Regions from separate parts of the Aliiglaciecola sp. LCG003 genome, predicted to be linked through region 3. Evidence: predicted binding sites of a transcription regulator. Region 3 holds the regulator's gene; each other region holds the start of a gene.
What was found. The regulator sigma-54, encoded in region 3, starts transcription at its own class of promoters, with help from an activator protein. The targets are predictions, from matches to a motif close to GTTGGCACGNNNNTNGNNT.

Region 1 (4,771 bases), 2.1 Mb from region 3:
TAGAAATCAAGTCAAGAAAGCATTAACGGCTTTAGGACTGAATATTGAAGCCGCAAAAAATGGTCTTGAGGCGTTAAATCGTTTAAAAGAGATAGCCGCAGAAACGGGTGATGTTACCGATAAAGTAGGTGTTTTAGTCTCAGATATTGAAATGCCAGAGATGGACGGCTATACCTTAACCGCTGAGATTAAAAATACCCCTGAACTGCAAAAACTTAAGGTTGTATTACATACTTCACTGAGTGGTGTGTTTAATCAGGCTATGGTTAAGAAAGTCGGTGCAGATGATTTTATTGCTAAGTTTCATCCAGATGAATTGGCAAGTGCTGTTAAAAAATGGTTTGATAAATAAACCTTTAAATTGGATTTTTTGATTGAACACTAACGAACTTTCACATCAAGACTTCGTTCAATTTGCACAATTTCTTGAACGTCAATGTGGCATTGTATTGAGCGAAAGCAAAGCTTATTTGGTTAAAAGTCGTTTGATGCCTTTGGTGCGTCAAGAGAATCAACAAGACTTGTCAGCAATGTTGAAGGCTGTTGTAACCGGGCGCAACAGCTTGTTACGCGAAAAAGTCATTGACGCTATGACAACCAATGAAACCCTTTGGTTCAGAGACAAATATCCATTCGAAATTTTAAGCAAAGATCTTTTTCAAAATCTAACTAGCCTCAATCGCAAAGTCAGAATATGGAGTGCCGCCTGCTCATCAGGTCAAGAGCCGTATTCTATTGCTATGTTGGTGCAAGAATACAAACGGCAAAATCCGCGAGCGTTTCCCGCTGGTGTTGAGATTGTTGCAACAGATATATCTGCTGATATGTTACAAAAAGCAAGATTGGCTCAATATGACGGATTGTCATTGGGCCGAGGTTTGCCAGATGATTTAAAACAGCGTTATTTTACCTCTCTAGACAATGGCAGTATGCAACTTGCTCGTGGAGTAAGTTCTCTAGTTAACTTTCAAGAGCTTAATCTACTGGGTAGTTTCGCCAACTTAGGCCGCTTCGACATTGTATTTTGCCGCAATGTATTGATTTACTTCTCTCAGCAAAATAAGCGGAAAATACTGCAACAAATTGCCGCCTCCCTGCAAGACAACGGTATATTGTTCCTCGGTGCGTCAGAATCCATCTCTGAAGTAACGGACCAATTTAGTATGATACGTAATAATCCCGGCTTGTATTATCAGAAAAAACCTTAGAAATACAATGATTTAAATATTTCCTTCGCTTCACACCTCGCTGCGTCAATTTTTATTGGCATATAGATTGCTAAACATTTACCAATGAAAGTAATCAATGCGAGCAGACAATGGCAATCAGCTTAGATAAATTGGTGGGTTTGCACCACAAAGCAATGACAGTACGGACCAATACGATGGAAGTCATTGCTGGCAACCTCGCTAATGCCAACACGCCTGGCTATAAAGCCCGGGGGATAGATTTCCAAAAAGCAATGCAATCCGCCCAGCATGATCGTCAGCAATCTATGTCTCGCACGCACGACAAGCATTTTGAAGGTCGTATGCAATCCCAAGCTCAACTCGAGTATCGTATCCCGCTACAAGCCGATACAGGCGATGGAAATACCGTCGAAGTGCAAGCAGAACGGAACAATTTTTTGGAAAACGGTATGCGCTATCAAGCAGGCATTCAGTTTTTAAATGGAAAAATTAAAGGTATGAAAAAAGCGTTATCTGGAGGACAAGGGCAATGAGTTTATTTAGGGTTATGGATATTGCTTCTACAGGCATGAGTGCAGAAAGCCTCAGGTTAAACACCACAGCCAGTAATATAGCAAATGCAAATAGTGTCAGCAGCAGTTACGACGAAACTTATAAAGCACGCCACCCGGTCTTCGCCGCTGAATTACAAAGAGCAACAGAAGGTGCGGCGCAAGGGGCTGGAGTACAGGTGCTAGGTGTAGTTGAAAGCCAGAAACCTTTGCAAATTGAATACAGCCCAGGTCATCCAATGGCCGATCAAAATGGCTATATATACAAGTCGAACGTCAATGTCGTCGAAGAAATGGCTGACATGATGTCTGCATCCAAAGCCTATGAAACGAATGTGCAACTTGCAGATACAACCAAAAGAATATTCAGACGAGTGCTGCAATTAGGCCAAGGTCAATAATTCACTGAATTAGTGAGGATAGTAACGTGGACGTAACAAAAAATACGGGTTTGGATCCAAACCTCTATCTGCAACCGGATGCGGTTCCAGTAGATGACGGCAGTAATCAAAGACTGTCCCAGGAAGACTTTTTTGCCATCTTGACCGAGCAGTTGGCAAATCAGGACCCGACCAAACCTGTGGATAATGATCAAATGGTTTCGCAAATGACCAGCTTTACTATCTCAGAAGGTATCACTGATTTAAATTCTAAGTTTGACGAATTTGCTACTTCGATGACTTCAAACCAAGCGCTGCAGGCCTCCAGTCTTATCGGTCAAGACGTGTTGCTAGCAGGGAATGTGGGCTACTTGAACAATGCCGGTGATGGTATCTCAGGTGTTGTCATCACGGATAAAACAACCCAAGAATTAGAGATAACCATTGAAAGCGAAATAGGTGAGGTGATTAAAACCATCTCTGCAGGCATACAGTCAGCTGGCAATATTGAGTTTAATTGGGATGGTACTGATGCAAACGGCAATGTTTTGCCTGCTGGCAACTATGTTGTTAGAGCACAAGGTATCCAGTTAGGTGAATCAACCACCTTACCTACAGCGATCAATCGCAATGTAGATAGTGTCAGTCTGGCAGGCAATAACAACGGTGTCATTTTAAATTTGGATGGCGAAACAAGTGTTAATTTGAGTGAAGTCATTCAAATCGGCGGGTAACCCCAAAAGTTTTAGGAGAGTAGATAATGTCTTTTAACATAGCATTAAGTGGTGTATCAGCCGCACAACGAGATCTAGATGTAACGGCAAACAACATTGCCAACGTGAATACCGTAGGTTTTAAAGAATCACGGGCGGAGTTTGGTGACGTTTACGCCGCATCTTTGCTGTCAGGTGGTCGAACTAAAGTCGGTGACGGGGTGTTAACTCAAGAAGTGGCGCAGCAGTTTTCACAAGGTAGCTTGCAATTTACCAATACAGCACTTGATTTAGCCATAACCGGCAATGGATTTTTTACCACTACGCCGGATATCACCTCTAGAGATTTTTCTTTTACCCGCGCAGGTCAGTTCAAACTCGATCAAGACAATTTTGTGGTCAACTCGAATGGCGATAACCTTATGGGTTTCCCCGTTAATTCAGATGGCACCTCCGCTTCGGTAGCACTTAGCACCACTGTACCGGTGCGAATTCCTGATTCTTCTGGTTCTCCACAAGCCACAACAGAAGTATCACCACGTTTCAATTTGCCCGCAGGAGATGATGCCGTTGATGTTACCTTATTCGACCCATCAGACCCGACAACCTATAATGCTGCGACGTCGATTACAGTTTATGATTCATTAGGTGACAGCCATGTTATGACCTACTACTTCATGAAAGACGTGTCAGCTACTAATGAATGGGTTGTGGCAACTTATGTTGATGATGTTGGACTTGATACTGCCGGTGATACACCAAATGTCGCCGGTGCCGATGCAAATAACATTGCCGGTGCGACCTCTTTAGGGGCGAATGCTGTGTCAGGATTCCGCATGCAGTTCAGCAGCGGTGGTGATTTTATTGGTATTCAAAATGGTGACGGTACGCCAGTTGCCACTGGGGATATTACCTCTGTTCAGTTAGGCAACCCACCGCTGACAAATGGTTCAGATATTACTCAGACTTTAAGAAGCAATTTCGTGCTGGACCCTTTAAGTGCCACTCCTGATGAGCCGACTCAATTTGCCTCTGCTTTTGAAGTTACCTCGCTGGAACAAGATGGTCTGCCGGTGGGTCGTTTAACTGGCATTGACATCGGTCCTGATGGTCTAGTTCGTGCCACCTTTTCTAACGGTACGTCTGAGCCTGTGGTGCGCGTAGCACTGGTTCGTTTCTCAAACGAACAAGGCCTAACTCAGCAAAGTAATACTCAGTGGAAAGAAAGTATTTTATCCGGTGAAGCCCTTGCTGGTGAAGCCACTACCGGAACCTTTGGGGATATCAATTCTTCGGCTCTAGAACAAGCTAACGTGAATCTAACCACCGAGCTAATTGATTTGATTATCGCCCAGCGTAACTTCCAAGCGAATTCACGGGCCCTTGAAGTGAATAATCAGTTGAATCAAACCATTCTAAATATCCGATAAGGAATAAAAGATAGAAAAAAGACCGCATTCGCGGTCTTTTTTTTTAAACATTCCACCAGCATTTGCAGATTTTATTAGCTTAATGGCATCTTTATTGCACATATTTAGTTAAGTCAAACACAGTCAATAAGTTGTCATGGATAAATTACTCTATATTGCAGCCAGCGGTGCTAAACAAGATCTTCTCGGCACAGCGGTACGCGCCAACAATTTAGCCAATGCTCAGACCACAGGCTTCAAAGCCATGTTGGAAAATGCCCGGGCGATGCCTGCCTATGGCGAAGGCATGGCGACTCGTGTGTTTTCGATGACTGAATCTCCCTCCAACAATTACGCCGGTGGCGCCATGATCCAGACAGGTCGTGAGCTCGATGCAGCTATTCAAGGAGAGGGTTGGTTCAGCGTGATTGATGCTCAAGGAAATGAAGCCTACACCCGAGCAGGTAGTTTGCAAATGGGCGCAGATGGTCGACTTGAAGATGCACATGGCAATACCATCGCAGGTGA
Region 2 (4,771 bases), 570 kb from region 3:
GTTCAGTGATCAGAGCGCTTTGGTATTCTTTTCTCGCTCCGGCGATGTTACCCATATTTAGTTGAGCTGTGGCAACAATGATTTGCCAATCAGTGCTACTTTGAGGTGTTAGATTGTTAAATTCTGCATCGACAATCTTTTCATTTTGATTGGTGAACAGCCAAACCTTACCTAGCGGATCTGCAACTAGACTGGGGTCGGCGCCGGCACTGAGTGCTTCTTGTAATACATCTTCAGCTTCAACTAAATACCCACTAATAAGCAGCACTCTACCCATGAGTATTTTGGCTGGTAGGTTATCTTCATTTTCTTTTAAACTATTCTTCAAATGGATATAGGATGCTTCAAAATCATTGGCTTGAAACGATTTCAAGGCTTTTTCATAATATTCGCTGCTGTTTTCAGCCTGACTATAACAAGGGACTAGTAGTAGGCTAACAAAAGTCAGCGCCTTCAATACGTTCAACACATTAATTCTCACAATGAAATTTTGATTTGAAACTTTATTTAAGCTGCTTAACATACAGCAAAGTCGAGATTTTTACACCCGTAGGGTATAACAAGTCATATAGACTTGAAGCGCAAGAATAACATTAGATGTATTCATATTGCACATCAAGGTAAACGGGGTATTTGTCATTTAGCACAGGGATTTCAGGCATAAAAAAAGACGGCGAACCGTCTTTTCTTGGAATTATTTGGCTTATACCGTCTTTTTACGTCTCAATAAAGCTGCAACACCAGCCAACATCAAGGCGAAAGTAGCTGGCTCTGGCACGCTAGTTTGACTGTCAGCCTTTCTGGTTGAAACCATGCTTAACTTGACTGCATCCCAACTGCTATTCGTTGCGCCAGTAAATACTGGATTGTACACGCCAACTAACCAATATTTAGATTCAAAACCGGGAGCAATAGTTTTAGTATTATTTACACCAAGGTTCATGACATCAGTATGGTAGCCCCAACCCTTGCCTACAAGATCACTCCATTTATCATCTGAAGCGAAAGGTGTATTGGTATCTAAAGCGGTTGAGCCAGTGTAACCAAGTACAGTCATATCAGAATCGTTGCTTGCCCAACCAGCACGCAAACCGGTCAGTTCTACTGCGGTATCGAATTCAAACAATACCATGTCAAACTCAGCCCAGTTGGTGTTACTGCCTTTGTTATCCAATGCATGATGCGGATCACTGGTGCTGTCGTCGGCATTAATCGCGCCAATACCACTGCTGTAACTGGTAAGCTGCGCACGCTCAAGAAAGGGGTCTTGGTCGTAAGATGCTGAACCTGGATCACATTCAGGACCCGTCCCACATACGCCGAAATTACCAGAGTTAGCCCAAGCGGTGATTTTCACACCGTTCGCCCCGGCAGATTTATAGATTTGGTTACCGCTGATGCTGACATTAGAGGATGTTAGATTCCAATCTTGCGGAGTGTAAGTCGTGGTGGATGCGTTAGCCAAACTTGCTATCGATAACACAAAAAAACCTGTTACTGCTCTTTTAAACATATTGTGCGTCCTAATTTTCGAAGCTACGGATGTCACCGTACCGATTTCAAAATATCTCTGATCCGAGTTAAGCAACTATTGTTCCAGTTTTATAAAACCGTTTAAAAACAATGGCTTTTCAATGTTATTCGCTGTGGTTAAGGTAAAGCTAAAGTGCTGGTGTAAAAATTCCAGACACTTAACTTTCACACTGCCGGTAAATAGTGACACAATTCTAACCAATTACGCTAGGGATCGCTATTCTATTTGAAAAATCTTGTTTTTCCCTTGTACCGTATCCTAGACGTTATGGTATCTTGTGAGCCTAATTTAGGAGGACTAATGACTGAATCTAAACGTAAAGGTATTTACTTATTACCTAACTTGCTAACCACTGCGGGACTTTTTTCTGGATTCTATGCAGTTGTAGCGTCAATGAATGGCCGTTTTGAAGCAGCGGCTGTAGCGATTTTTATCGCGATGATTTTTGATGGTCTGGACGGCCGCGTAGCGCGCATGACCAATACTCAAAGTGAATTTGGCGCCGAATACGACTCAATGGCCGATATGGTGTCTTTTGGTATGGCCCCAGCACTGGTTGCCTATAATTGGGGGTTGGCTGATTTAGGCAAAATAGGTTGGTTAGCAGCCTTTATCTATGTCGCTGGCGCTGCCCTGCGTTTGGCGCGCTTTAATACTCAGCTAGGTGTGGCGGATAAACGTTTCTTCCAAGGCTTAGCCAGCCCGGCGGCTGCGGCGTTAGTCGCAGGGTTGGTCTGGGTAGGTGAGGAATATGGTCTTAGAGGAAGTGATAACGGTATTATTGTTGCTTTGGTGACAGGTCTGGCTGGTTTGTTGATGGTCAGTAACTTTAAATACAATTCTTTTAAAGAACTTAATCTGCATGGCAAAGTGCCTTTTGTAGCTATCCTATTGGTTATGTTGGTATTTGTGGTGGTGGCTACAGAACCTTCATTAATTTTATTCCTTGTCTTTGCACTTTATGCATTGGCCGGCCCCATCAATACTTTCCGAAGCGTCGATAAAGTTAGGTTGGAAGATGTGGTGGGTGATCACGAAGAACATGATGCGGACTTCAGTAGTGATGAAAATGATCATTCCTCACATGAGGATGATCAGCCTGATGCGGCGCCGAAAACTAAATAAAGTGTCAATAATTTTAACGGATTTATCTATTAGTAAACCAAGCCTAATAGTAACTTGTTGAAATTTATGGAAAATAAATATTGGTTCGTTATTTGCTTTAAAGTCGGTAGAGGTCACATTCACAAAAAGTGATCGCGTAACAATTATTAAAACAACAAGAATGATCGGATACACCAATCCAGATTACAAAAAATATAAGGCCCACTTATGAAGTATTTGAATAAAGTTTTGCTTGCTACAGGTTTAATCGTTTCTACTCTTGGCATGTCTATGACCGCCAGTGCAGGCGCAATCATCAAACAGGACATCTATGTGTCTGTTGATTTTGCAGATTCAAACCCTTACGGGATTGTTGAAGGTGCAAACCAATTAATCGGTTCTATTACCTATAATACTGATGATGCAGATGACTTTGGCTTTTTAAGCGCTGAATCTACCGTCCTTGATCTTAGCCCTGGTACTTTGTCCCTTGGCTTATCTGATGCTGTATCAGCAGAGTTTTCACCTCAGCTATTAACTGCCGGTATTGATATGTTCAATCCGTTTGCAGGTTTAGATTTTTTTGTTGACGAATTTAACCTTTTCGGTGCTTCACCTGATTACGTACTAGCGCTTGAGCTTAGTGCTTTTGGTGGTTTCATGGTGTTAGATGAAATTTTCTATGACGTAAACGGTGATATCGAAGACGTATTCCCAGTTGCGTTTGCTGAAACTAATCTTGGCGCTGTTACTTATGTGCCAGAGCCTTCTGCATTATTGCTAATGCTAGCTGGCCTAGGTCTACTAGTTCGCAGAAAAGTTTCTGCTAAATAAGACGCTTTTGAATGATGAAAACCCAGCTTCGGCTGGGTTTTTTATTTTTGACTATTAAAATATTGTTGTTTACGGCTTTTACTAAAAGCTGGCTCAGTTGTTGCAATCCCACTGTTATTCTCTCACACCGTCAAAAACTCGTTATATGCAACTTACTGGCTTATTAAATAGCGTTGATAAAAATCAAGTAAAGCAATTTACTGGTGGCGTGGGTGCACCTCTGGTGGTCTTGGCCATTATGGGTATGGTGATCTTGCCAATGCCTGCATTTTTACTCGACATCCTCTTCAGTTTTAATATCGCATTGTCATTGATGGTGATCCTGGTATCGGTTTTTACCAAAAAACCGGTGGATTTCGGTATCTTCCCATTAGTCTTGCTAATCGCTACGGTATTGCGACTTGCCTTGAATGTCGCCTCAACTCGTATCGTATTACTGGAAGGTCATGAAGGTGGGGATGCGGCAGGGAAAGTCATTGAAGCTTTTGGTGCGGTCGTAATCGGTGGCAATTATGCAGTAGGTATAGTGGTATTCGCCATACTACTGATCATCAATTTTAAAGTTGTTACTGCCGGTGCCGGGCGGATATCCGAAGTAAGCGCTCGCTTTACCTTGGATGCTATGCCAGGTAAGCAAATGGCGATTGATGCAGACCTAAATGCTGGTTATATCGATCAAGATGAAGCCCGCATCAGACGCCTAGAAATTACTTCAGAAGCGGATTTTTACGGTTCCATGGATGGTGCCTCTAAGTTCGTTAAAGGTGATGCCGTTGCAGGGCTATTCATCATGTTGATTAATATTGTTGGTGGTTTATTCATCGGTATTATTCAACACGATTTGGCGTTTGGTGATGCCATCGAGATTTATACTCTACTTACCATTGGTGATGGTCTAGTGGCGCAAATACCTTCGCTATTACTATCGGTAGCTACCGCAATCATCGTTACCCGTGAAAATGACTCACAAGAGATGGGCGCGGAAATGAAGCGTCAATTGGGTAATCAAAAAGCATTGTATGTGACCTCGGGTATTTTGTTCGTAATGGGTATAGTGCCAGGTATGCCACATATTGCTTTCTTAGGATTTAGTGCCGTAGTGGGTGGTGTTGCTTATTTCAATACTTGGAGCGCTAAGAAGGCAGCGGAAGAACCAAAATCCTTGGATAAGTTGCCGGAACAAAGCTTACAACCAGCTGAAATCAAAGAGCTTGGTTGGGATGATGTACAGCATGTTGACACCATAGGGTTGGAAGTGGGTTACAGGCTTATTCCGCTAGTTGATAAAACCCAAGGTGG
Region 3 (4,771 bases):
AGGTAAATTCCGTACATCGATACTGACTGCCACCTGATCGTATTCGTCCACCACTGTGTGAGTAAGGGTGGGTAGTAAGTTGACCGGAATATTATCAACACAGTAATAACCTAAATCTTCTAAGGCCCGCAGAGCGATAGACTTACCTGAGCCAGAACGGCCACTTATGATGATCAATTTCATCCAATGATTGCCTCATACAATTGCCCATCAGTCTCGCATTTTCGGAGTACTTTAAGGACTTCCTTATCACTGAGTCTAGTTGCTATGGTTGCCAAGGTTTGCAAATGCCCTTGGGCTTGTTCTTCAGGAACCAAAATGGCGAAGAAAATGTCAACCGGACAATTATCTATAGCATCAAAGGCTATAGCGGGTTTACAGGTTATTAATATGGCCAAAACCTTATCAATGCCTTGCAAACGGCCATGGGGTAACGCAATGCCATTACCAATTCCAGTGCTACCAAGTTTTTCACGACTTAACAGGCTCGTAAGTATATCGGTTTGATCAATGTCGGGCAGCTTTTGGGCTGCGAGTTGACTGATGATTTCTAATATACGCTTTTTGCTCGTCCCCTGAACTGCACAGCTTGTGCAGTCAGGAGTAAGTATGTCTCTAATTTCCATTAAGATTCAAATTTTAGGTTAATGGCGCTTAACTTTTTCCTTATGCTTGATCACCTGTCGATCAAGCTTGTCAATCAAACTATCAATAGCCGCATACATGTCGTTATGCTCAGAAGTGGCGAAAACTTCGCCTCCTGTCATGTGAACGGTTGCTTCGGCTTTTTGATTGAGTTTCTCGACATTTAGGATTACATGAACATTGTTTATATGGTCAAAATGTCGTTCTAACTTAGTAAATTTCGTGTCTACATAGTCTCGCAATGAATCTGTAATTTCTACATGATGGCCAGTAAGGTTAATTTGCATAAAGCGTCTTCCTTCTGTTGATGAGCCTACAGCAGGCTCTTGCGTTGATTAGACGGTGGGATCGAAAGAGACTCCCGATATTTTGCTATGGTCCGTCGGGCAACCTGTATACCTTGGTCAGCCAACAGTTGAGCAATTTTGCTATCGCTTAATGGTTTCGTCGTAATTTCAGACGCTACCAGCTTTTTAATCAGAGCGCGTATGGCGGTAGATGAACATTCTCCACCTGAGTCAGTCGCCACGTGGCTTGAGAAAAAGTATTTTAATTCAAAAATCCCACGGGGTGTATGCATATACTTTTGCGTAGTTACCCTTGAAATGGTTGATTCATGCATGTCGACCATTTCCGCGACGTCATTTAACACCATAGGTTTCATCATTTCCGGGCCGTGCTCGAAAAATCCAATTTGCTGTTGAACGATACAATTGGCCACTTTTAACAAGGTATCATTTCGGCTTTCAAGGCTTTTAATAAACCATTTGGCTTCTTGCATATGAGAACGGATAAATTGGCTGTCACTGGTATTTTTGGCACTACGGCTCATTGCTGCATATTGCTGATTCACGTTTAACTTGGGCAAGCTGTCTGGATTTAATTCGACTTGCCATCTGCCACTTTTTTTCATTACCGTTACATCAGGAATAACATATTCAGGCTCACCAATAAGTAATGCACTTCCAGGACGTGGATTCAATGTTTGCAACAAGCGCATGGCTTCCCGTAACTCTTCTTCTTTCAAACGCGTCTTACGCATAAGAGTACGATAATCTTTACTGCCGAGAAGTTCCGCATGCTCACCAATTAATAATTTAGCCTCAGCTAACCAAGGTGTGTCCGCTGAAAATTGATTGAGCTGAATCATTAGGCATTCTTGTGGGGAGCGAGAACCTGAGCCTATGGGATCAAACATTTGAATGCGCTTGAGTACGCATTCTACTTCGTCAAGCTCTACTTCATCATCATCGAGACTGGCTAACACCTCTTCGGTGCTCATGGTTAAATAGCCAGATTCATCAATTGAATCAATAATTGCGGTAGCGATGGCGATATCTAAATCGGAAAAATGAGTGAGGCGCATTTGCCACAACAAATGATCTTGGATGTTGTCTGTGGTTTCACCTTGAAATATTTGGTCATCATCACCACCACCACCGCTGATGGAAGCCGGAGCGGAAGACGCGCTAATGTAGTCATCCCAAGTACTATCAATGGGTAATTCGTCAGGTAAATCGTTTTTCTCTAATGCCTCATTTGTGTCCATAGTGTCGGCACTTGCAGAGATAATCTCGTCCGCTTCGTTACCATTATTTTCAGCTAATGCAGCGTCACCGCTAGGGCCATCAGAGCCTTCTTCTATCTCCAATAACGGATTAGACTCAAGCGCCTCTTGTATTTCCTGTTGGAGATCAAGGGTCGACAGTTGCAGCAATCGAATAGCCTGCTGAAGCTGCGGAGTCATTGTGAGTTGTTGGCTAAATTTTAACTGTAACGAGGGTTTCATTTATTTTTTAAGTTCTTACTCAGTTAGCCAGAAAGCTGTGGGTTAAATTCTTGATACCTTAACTATAGCTTGAATTGCTCACCAAGGTATACATCTCTCACTTGTTGATTATTTAATACTTCTTCTGCGGTGCCTGATGCGATCAGTTCACCATGACTTACTATATAGGCTTTTTCACAGACATCCAAAGTTTCCCGAACATTATGATCCGTTATTAACACCCCAATACCTCGCTCGCGCAAGTGTTGAATAATCTTTTTTATATCATTTACCGAAATAGGATCAACACCAGCAAAAGGTTCATCAAGCAGAATAAACTCGGGGGATGCAGCCAAGGCCCTGGCAATTTCAACTCGTCGTCTTTCGCCACCAGACAGGCTCATTCCTAAACTGTTTCGAATGTGGTTAATATTGAATTCATCTAACAAAGAATCGGCTTGTTCTTCTCGCTGTGTAGCGCTTAGCTCTTTGCGGGTTTGCAAAATAGCCATAATATTTTGATACACAGTAAGCTTGCGAAAGATGGACGACTCTTGAGGTAAATAACCTATACCTTCGCGGGCTCTGATATGCATGGGCTGAAAGGTCAGTTCTTTCTGATCAATCATGATCTCGCCTTTATCCAAGGGCACCAAGCCCACTATCATATAGAATGTAGTGGTTTTACCCGCGCCATTGGGACCCAACAAACCGACAATTTGTCCAGTGGACACCTCTAAGCTAACGTCGCGTACTACTTGTCTAGATTTGTACGCTTTGGCTAGATTGGTTGCTCTTAAGGTAGCCATTAAGGTTTTTTATCCTGTTCAAGTTGCTGCTCAGATTCTTTATCATCTGATTTTTTGCGTAAACTGTCCGGCTGAAAAATCGCGGTTACTCCACCTTCACCGTTGTCGCTGCTCTCTGCTACCAGTTGTTCCAGTTCCATATTAAAGATAATCGACTCACCCTTAACTAAACTACTATCCTGATTCAGCTCAGCATTTCCAGAAAGGGTTAGGGTTCTGCTACTGACTTCATATTTGATTTCATTCGCAGCGGCACTTATGGAGCCTCCATCATCAAGTTTCTGGGTATACTTGGCAGGCTCTCCTCTGGCGATGAAAATTTCTTTGCCTTCCCCTAGGCCGGCAATGACTTCTACTTCATCCGCTAAAATCTCCAACGAACCTTGAGTGATTTTGACATCTTTGCGAAAAATGGATGTTTTGGTTTTGCCATCAAAAAAATTAGATTGAGAATCGACTTTTATGGGCAGTTCAAAGTCATTTTCGTCAGCTAATGAAACTTGGCTGCTGGCGATGAAAAATATTAGTGCACTAGCGCGGAGCATATTGTGTTTGGACATGATCTTTTAACTCATATTCTTGTGTGGCTAAGTTTGCTGAAAAGCCATTGCTCATGACAACAAAATTTTTGCCGTTAATTTGTACTGGTTGATCTGACATCATGGTCTTGTCTCCCAGATTAATTTCTAAAAATTGAGTCTTGATGGTTTGGATAAATCCACTTTCGTCCAAGCTGCGGATTTCAACATCAGTTTCCAATTGAATTCGGTTGTCGTCGTACAAGGTTCCTTCTGTCGCCTCAACATGCCAAGGGTTTTGTTGATCCGCCACATATATGGTGTAACGTGGCTGACTAAAGAGTGTGAAACCTAATAACTGATAATGTTCCATCTTTAAGGCAAATACTTGGTGATTAATTTCACCAAACTCATTGTACAAAGTACTGCGCATGTTACGTGCTTGATAGTTAGGTCGCCAAGACTCTTCGTTAGTTTCATTGGTGTTTTGTGGATCTGCGCTCATCCAGCTTGGTACATAAATCAATAAGACCAACAAAAATAATAGGCCGATACTGATAGTTATTCGACTCATGTGCTACTTCCGTAGACATGATTTAACTTATTATTGGCGAACAAAATCAAATCGCACACTTCACGCACGGCCCCAGCGCCACCATAGGTACGGGTCACATACTCGGCTTGTTGACGAACATAGGGGTGGCCATTGGGTACGCTAAAAGCGACATTGCTTTCTTGGAACATGCCAATATCTCCAACGTCGTCACCAATGGAGGCTACATTTTCTTTTTTAATTCCCAAGTGGCTGATCATCTTTTTTACGGCCGATTTTTTGTTTTCTTCGCCTTGTACAATCAAGGATACACCTAAGGCGGACATTCTAGTCTCAACTATGGCAGATTCTCGGCCGGTGACAATAGCCACTTCTACACCGGTTTTTAGCATCGCTTTGATACCATAACCATCTAAAGTATTAAATGCTTTGAGCTCTTCCCCACTGTTACCCATGTAAATATTTCCATCAGAAAACA
Region 4 (4,771 bases), 1.1 Mb from region 3:
TTCAATTGGCTTATGTTTTGCCGCGACACTCTATCCTGCTTACCGTGCATTGAAAGTACAGCCAGCTAACGCGCTAAAATACGAATAAAGCTAGAATATTAAGTTTGTAGTTACGAATTATGGATATTTTCCATCAAAACTGGATGGCTTTTAGCTATAATAACGTTTTCTTTTTATTGAGTTTTGATGATATTCATCAATCACATGTCACTAAGGTTTGTTAATGCAAAAAACTTACATTACTGCACAACAGTTACTTGAAGATTCATTTAGGTTAGCTGCTAAAGTTTTCGAAGATGGGTTTCGTCCCCATTTTATTGTTGGCATATGGCGAGGCGGCGCACCCATTGGTATTGCAGTGCAAGAATATTTTGACTATAAACAAGTTGAGACTGACCATATTGCGGTGCGCACGTCTTCGTACTATGGGATTGATAAACAGTCTAAAGAAATAAAAGTGCATGGATTGCATTATCTTATTGAAAACGCTAATGCCAGTGACGGTTTATTGATTGTAGATGATGTGTTTGATTCCGGACGAAGTGTCGAAGCATTGATTGCACAAATAAAGAAACTATCTCGTCGTAATATGCCTGAAGATATCCGTATTGCCTGTCCATATTACAAACCTGCCAATAATAAAACTCAAATAGTACCTGACTATTATGTGCACGAAAGTGATGAGTGGTTAGTTTTTCCCCATGAAATTTCAGGCCTAACCCCAGATGAGATTATCGCGGGTAAGACAGATCTTAAAAATGTTCATGATATTTTGTTTTAAACAGACATCGTCATAGTTAAGATTCATGACTTGTTTTACCAGTCATGAATCAATTTTTGCGGCAAATTTTGCCCTTTCATCCCCAAACAATAAGCTAACCCCGCTGATAAAGATCTCTGCCTAAACGGCTGATGAAACCTAACAACTAGCTTCTTGATGGCTGAGTAGATAAATACTCTTAAATCTTAATGTTTTCCATAGCTTGCCGCATATTATCCAGATAAAGTGTGTGCCATTGGGTAGCTTCACCCATTGATGTTAATGTGCAAATTTAGATTCAAAATTTAACTCCCACTTAAATAATGACTCAATATCGATTCATTTGATTTGTCATTATTTTAGTCAAAGTTAGAAAACCCTAGATATGGCTAAATATAGCTTAGCGTTTATTTATAACTATATGAAATTATTGGCTATTTTGTTTTATTTGTCTCTTGTGAAATGTTGGCCCAATAGCTGCATTTACAATTACGTGAAGTCCTATGTTGGGCTGAAGTGATTATCAGGAGATGTCGTTCATGAACAAAATGTTTTCGTTCTGTTTAACAATTCTAGTTTTAGTGCTTTTTAGCGCTGGCTTGATGCAGACGTTAAGCTCGGAAGTTGCCCCTGAGAAAAGTGAGGGCAGTGCTGTTCAATCTTTTATCGTCCAAGGTGCAAGTCAATCCACCATGCAGCGCGAAGTTACCGCAGTCGGTGGTGTTGTGTTGCACAAGTATAAGGTGATTGAGGCTATTTCAGCGTCTTTGACTCAGCAGCAAATCAGCATGGTCAAATCTGTCAATCCTATGTTGCGCTTCTTTAGCGATACTGGTGTCGATGTAAGTGCAGCCAAGTGGGCGAGTAAAAAGCCCCTCAAATTCGACTTGAATGCTAATCAAGTCGTTTGGTACACGAAAAGTTTTATCGATCAAGATCTTGATATTAAGCAGGTTGAACTGAACTGGCCGAAAGAAAATGGCAAGCTAGTCGGGCTGAGTTTTGCAGGCAGAAAATTTAATTTATCGAAAAGTAGTAAACATGCCAAATTACAGATGACGCCATCAGGTGCCACTATTACTTTTTCAAGCAGAAAAACCCTTAGATTCAAGGGTAAGAAGCAAGTTAAAGTGGAAATGTCTTTTCAAAATCCACCAAGTGTTATTGAGTCAGATTATCAAATTGCATTGAATATGACTAACGGCGACAAAATCGATATTGAAAAACAGTTGCAAGACAATGTCGACACGCCAATACGCTATAACACTAAACGCAAGTCAATGAACTGGAAAACCCTTGCTGCAACTGAAAGTACCGCAACCTTAACAAAAGTCATGATCGATTGGCCTGTTGAGAACGGCGCAGTAAAAACCTTCAACTTGAATCAGGTAGCAATTATTGATATGCCTCTAGAAGGTGGAAGCGCAGAAATTAGTTTATCTGATGCAATTACGCTGAGCAAAGGTGAGGAAGTTATTATTGATGTGGCTTTTAGCCAACTGTCTTCTGTTGATGACTTTCAATATAGCGTTGTACTTGAATATTCAGACGGTCAATTCCAAGAAATGGCAACAACCAATTTAACCCCACAACAGAGTTATCGTCGAGATACATACTACCCTACTATTGTTAGAGCAGATGAAGCTCATAAACTCGGCTATACCGGCAAAGATGTTACGGTAGCTATTATCGATACGGGTCTTGAGAGCTTCAAAAGCATTCGCGAAGACACCATGGGCTCAAGTCGATTTATTCGTGAGTTCAACGTATTAGATAGTGACAATGTTGATAGTGCAAATGATGAGAATGGTCACGGAACCCACGTTGCCAGCATCATTGCTAATAACTCAGCTACTTTCAACGCACGAGGCGAGATGACCGGCAGTTATAATGGAATCGCGCCTGATGCAAACTTGGTTATTGTCAAAGCGTTTGATGAACAAGGAAGAGCAAGTTATGCCAGTATTTTGGCCGCAGTGGAATATGTTATAGACCATAAAGATGCGCTTAACATCAAGGTGCTTAATTTGTCCTTTAGTGCTATACCTAGCTCATATTACTGGGATGACCCTATCAACCAAGCGGTAATGCGTGCCTGGGAAGCCGGTATCACTGTATTGGCTGCTGCTGGTAATCAGGGACCCGAGGCTATGACCATTGGCGTACCAGGTAACACTCCTTACATTATTACAGTAGGTGCGACTTCGGATAATTACACTGTAGATAACCTTGGTGATGATTTTGTTACGAGTTTCTCTAGTGCAGGTCCTACGTTTGAAGGTTTTGTAAAGCCAGAAATTGTCGCACCAGGTGGCCATATTCAAGGTTTGTTAGATGAAGAGACTTTTATCAGTACCAACTACACAATCTATGACGATAACGGACAATACTTCCTATTATCGGGTTCTTCGCAGTCCACCGCTATTATGTCAGGGGTGGTCGCGTTGATGTTACAAAAAGATCCTAGCCTGAGTCCGGATGACATTAAATGTCGCTTGATGTATACCGCTAAGGTAGCCGTAAAAGAAGACGGTAATCTTGCTTATAGTGTATTTCAACAAGGTGCTGGCTTGGTTGATGCCATGAGTGCATTGCATGAAAGTGCAGTAGGCTGTGGCAATGCAGGTATGGATATTGCACAGGATTTATCTGGCGAAAATCATTATGTTGGTCCCGCACGTCGTTATGAGGGTGACGGTGATTTTTATATTCCAGATGCTCAGGGCATGGGTTGGAACGGCGTATACCAAGATTCACAATTGTGGGGCAACGTGCGCTTCCTCAGTAATTCTCAATTATGGGGTAATGTTCGTTTCGACAGTGACTCTCAATTGTGGGGCAATGTTAATAATGATTCGCAGCTATGGGGTAATGTACGTTTCAATAGCAACTCACAACTTTGGGGTAATGTGCGCTTTAACAATGATTCTCAGTTGTGGGGCAACGTGAAATTCTTTAGTGATTCCCAGCTTTGGGGCAACGTGCGCTTTGATAGCAGTTCACAACTGTGGGGAAATGTCAGGTTTAATAGTGATTCACAACTATGGGGTAACACTCGGGCTGCTAGCAGTGAATCCAATGTGAGCATGTTTAACCAAAGATGGGTTGAACAAGAATAGCGCTCACTCAACTAACTCAAAACGAGTACCTTATGTACTCGTTTTTTTGCGGTTAAAAACCTCTTCCCTATACAAATAGAGTAAATTCAAGTAACTTTATGTTTAATAGACACTAATTAGTTTGCATTTCATGTCGAGTTGGTTACATTTCGCCCTTCCAAAGCGCTGCGGGCTGGCGTGTATTATTGTGCTAGCCTGTTGGGGTTGGCTTACACAGACTTGGGCAAAACATGGGGTGCCCAGTAAAACAAACTTCTATCAAACCGATCTTCATCAACTTTACTTTAATAATATCTCTCCGCAAACAATGGGTTTACAACCATTTATCAACGCAATTGAACAAGATTCTCGCGGATTCATTTGGTTTGGAACCCAAAACGGGCTTCACCGCTATGATGGCAAATCAATGCGTCATTATAACTTTATTCCAGGCGACAGTAGCAGTCTTAGCAATAACTGGATAAGGGATTTGCATGTAGATGGAGAGGGACGTCTTTGGGTTGCGACCGACTCAGGGATCAATCTTTACCTTGCCGAACAAGATGCATTCAAATCTTTTTCGCCGAATGCGGTCAAGTACCCAAATTTACTTGCTGAAGAGTTCTTAGTCATTGCCGAAGCTCACGATGGGAGTATGTGGTTTGGTAGTAGGGATGCTGGTCTGACCCTCTACAATCCACAACGAGATACCTTCACTGCTTTTCAGCTTGACCCTGCCAATCCCGAGTCTTTAAGTAGCAACAAGATAACGGGTATTCTGGTGGATAAAACCAACAACCTTTGGGTAGCGACGGAAGATGCTGGTATTGCAATCAAATTAGCCGGTTCACAAGACTTTATTCACTTAAATGAACAAAGTGCACAACCCTTCCCAAGTAATAATATCGCGGAT

Region 1: flgB (flagellar basal body rod protein FlgB) is a predicted target of sigma-54. The motif match lies at 1,263-1,281, and genes of this name have one in related genera.
Region 2: QR722_RS13775 (PEP-CTERM sorting domain-containing protein) is a predicted target of sigma-54. The motif match lies at 2,739-2,757, and genes of this name have one in related genera.
Region 4: QR722_RS11230 (S8 family peptidase) is a predicted target of sigma-54. The motif match lies at 1,225-1,243, and genes of this name have one in related genera.

What each region holds. Positions count from the first base shown of each region.
Region 1 is NZ_CP128185.1:1,369,129-1,373,899, forward strand. It holds gene QR722_RS05765 (chemotaxis protein CheV) at 1-352, shown strand, start outside; gene QR722_RS05770 (CheR family methyltransferase) at 375-1,208, shown strand; gene flgB (flagellar basal body rod protein FlgB) at 1,319-1,723, shown strand; gene flgC (flagellar basal body rod protein FlgC) at 1,720-2,142, shown strand; gene QR722_RS05785 (flagellar hook assembly protein FlgD) at 2,169-2,855, shown strand; gene flgE (flagellar hook protein FlgE) at 2,882-4,264, shown strand; gene QR722_RS05795 (flagellar basal body rod protein FlgF) at 4,401-4,771, shown strand, end outside.
Region 2 is NZ_CP128185.1:3,153,345-3,158,115, reverse strand. It holds gene prsT (XrtA/PEP-CTERM system TPR-repeat protein PrsT) at 1-469, opposite strand, end outside; gene xdp1 (exosortase-dependent surface protein XDP1) at 704-1,513, opposite strand; gene pssA (CDP-diacylglycerol--serine O-phosphatidyltransferase) at 1,835-2,659, shown strand; gene QR722_RS13775 (PEP-CTERM sorting domain-containing protein) at 2,867-3,472, shown strand; gene flhA (flagellar biosynthesis protein FlhA) at 3,618-4,771, shown strand, end outside.
Region 3 is NZ_CP128185.1:3,725,313-3,730,083, reverse strand. It holds gene rapZ (RNase adapter RapZ) at 1-183, opposite strand, end outside; gene ptsN (PTS IIA-like nitrogen regulatory protein PtsN) at 180-626, opposite strand; gene hpf (ribosome hibernation promoting factor) at 645-932, opposite strand; gene QR722_RS16225 (RNA polymerase factor sigma-54) at 959-2,434, opposite strand; gene lptB (LPS export ABC transporter ATP-binding protein) at 2,497-3,222, opposite strand; gene lptA (lipopolysaccharide transport periplasmic protein LptA) at 3,222-3,767, opposite strand; gene lptC (LPS export ABC transporter periplasmic protein LptC) at 3,754-4,314, opposite strand; gene kdsC (3-deoxy-manno-octulosonate-8-phosphatase KdsC) at 4,311-4,771, opposite strand, start outside.
Region 4 is NZ_CP128185.1:2,627,425-2,632,195, reverse strand. It holds gene QR722_RS11240 (lipoprotein-releasing ABC transporter permease subunit) at 1-88, shown strand, start outside; gene QR722_RS11235 (phosphoribosyltransferase) at 224-781, shown strand; gene QR722_RS11230 (S8 family peptidase) at 1,300-3,879, shown strand; gene QR722_RS11225 (two-component regulator propeller domain-containing protein) at 4,010-4,771, shown strand, end outside.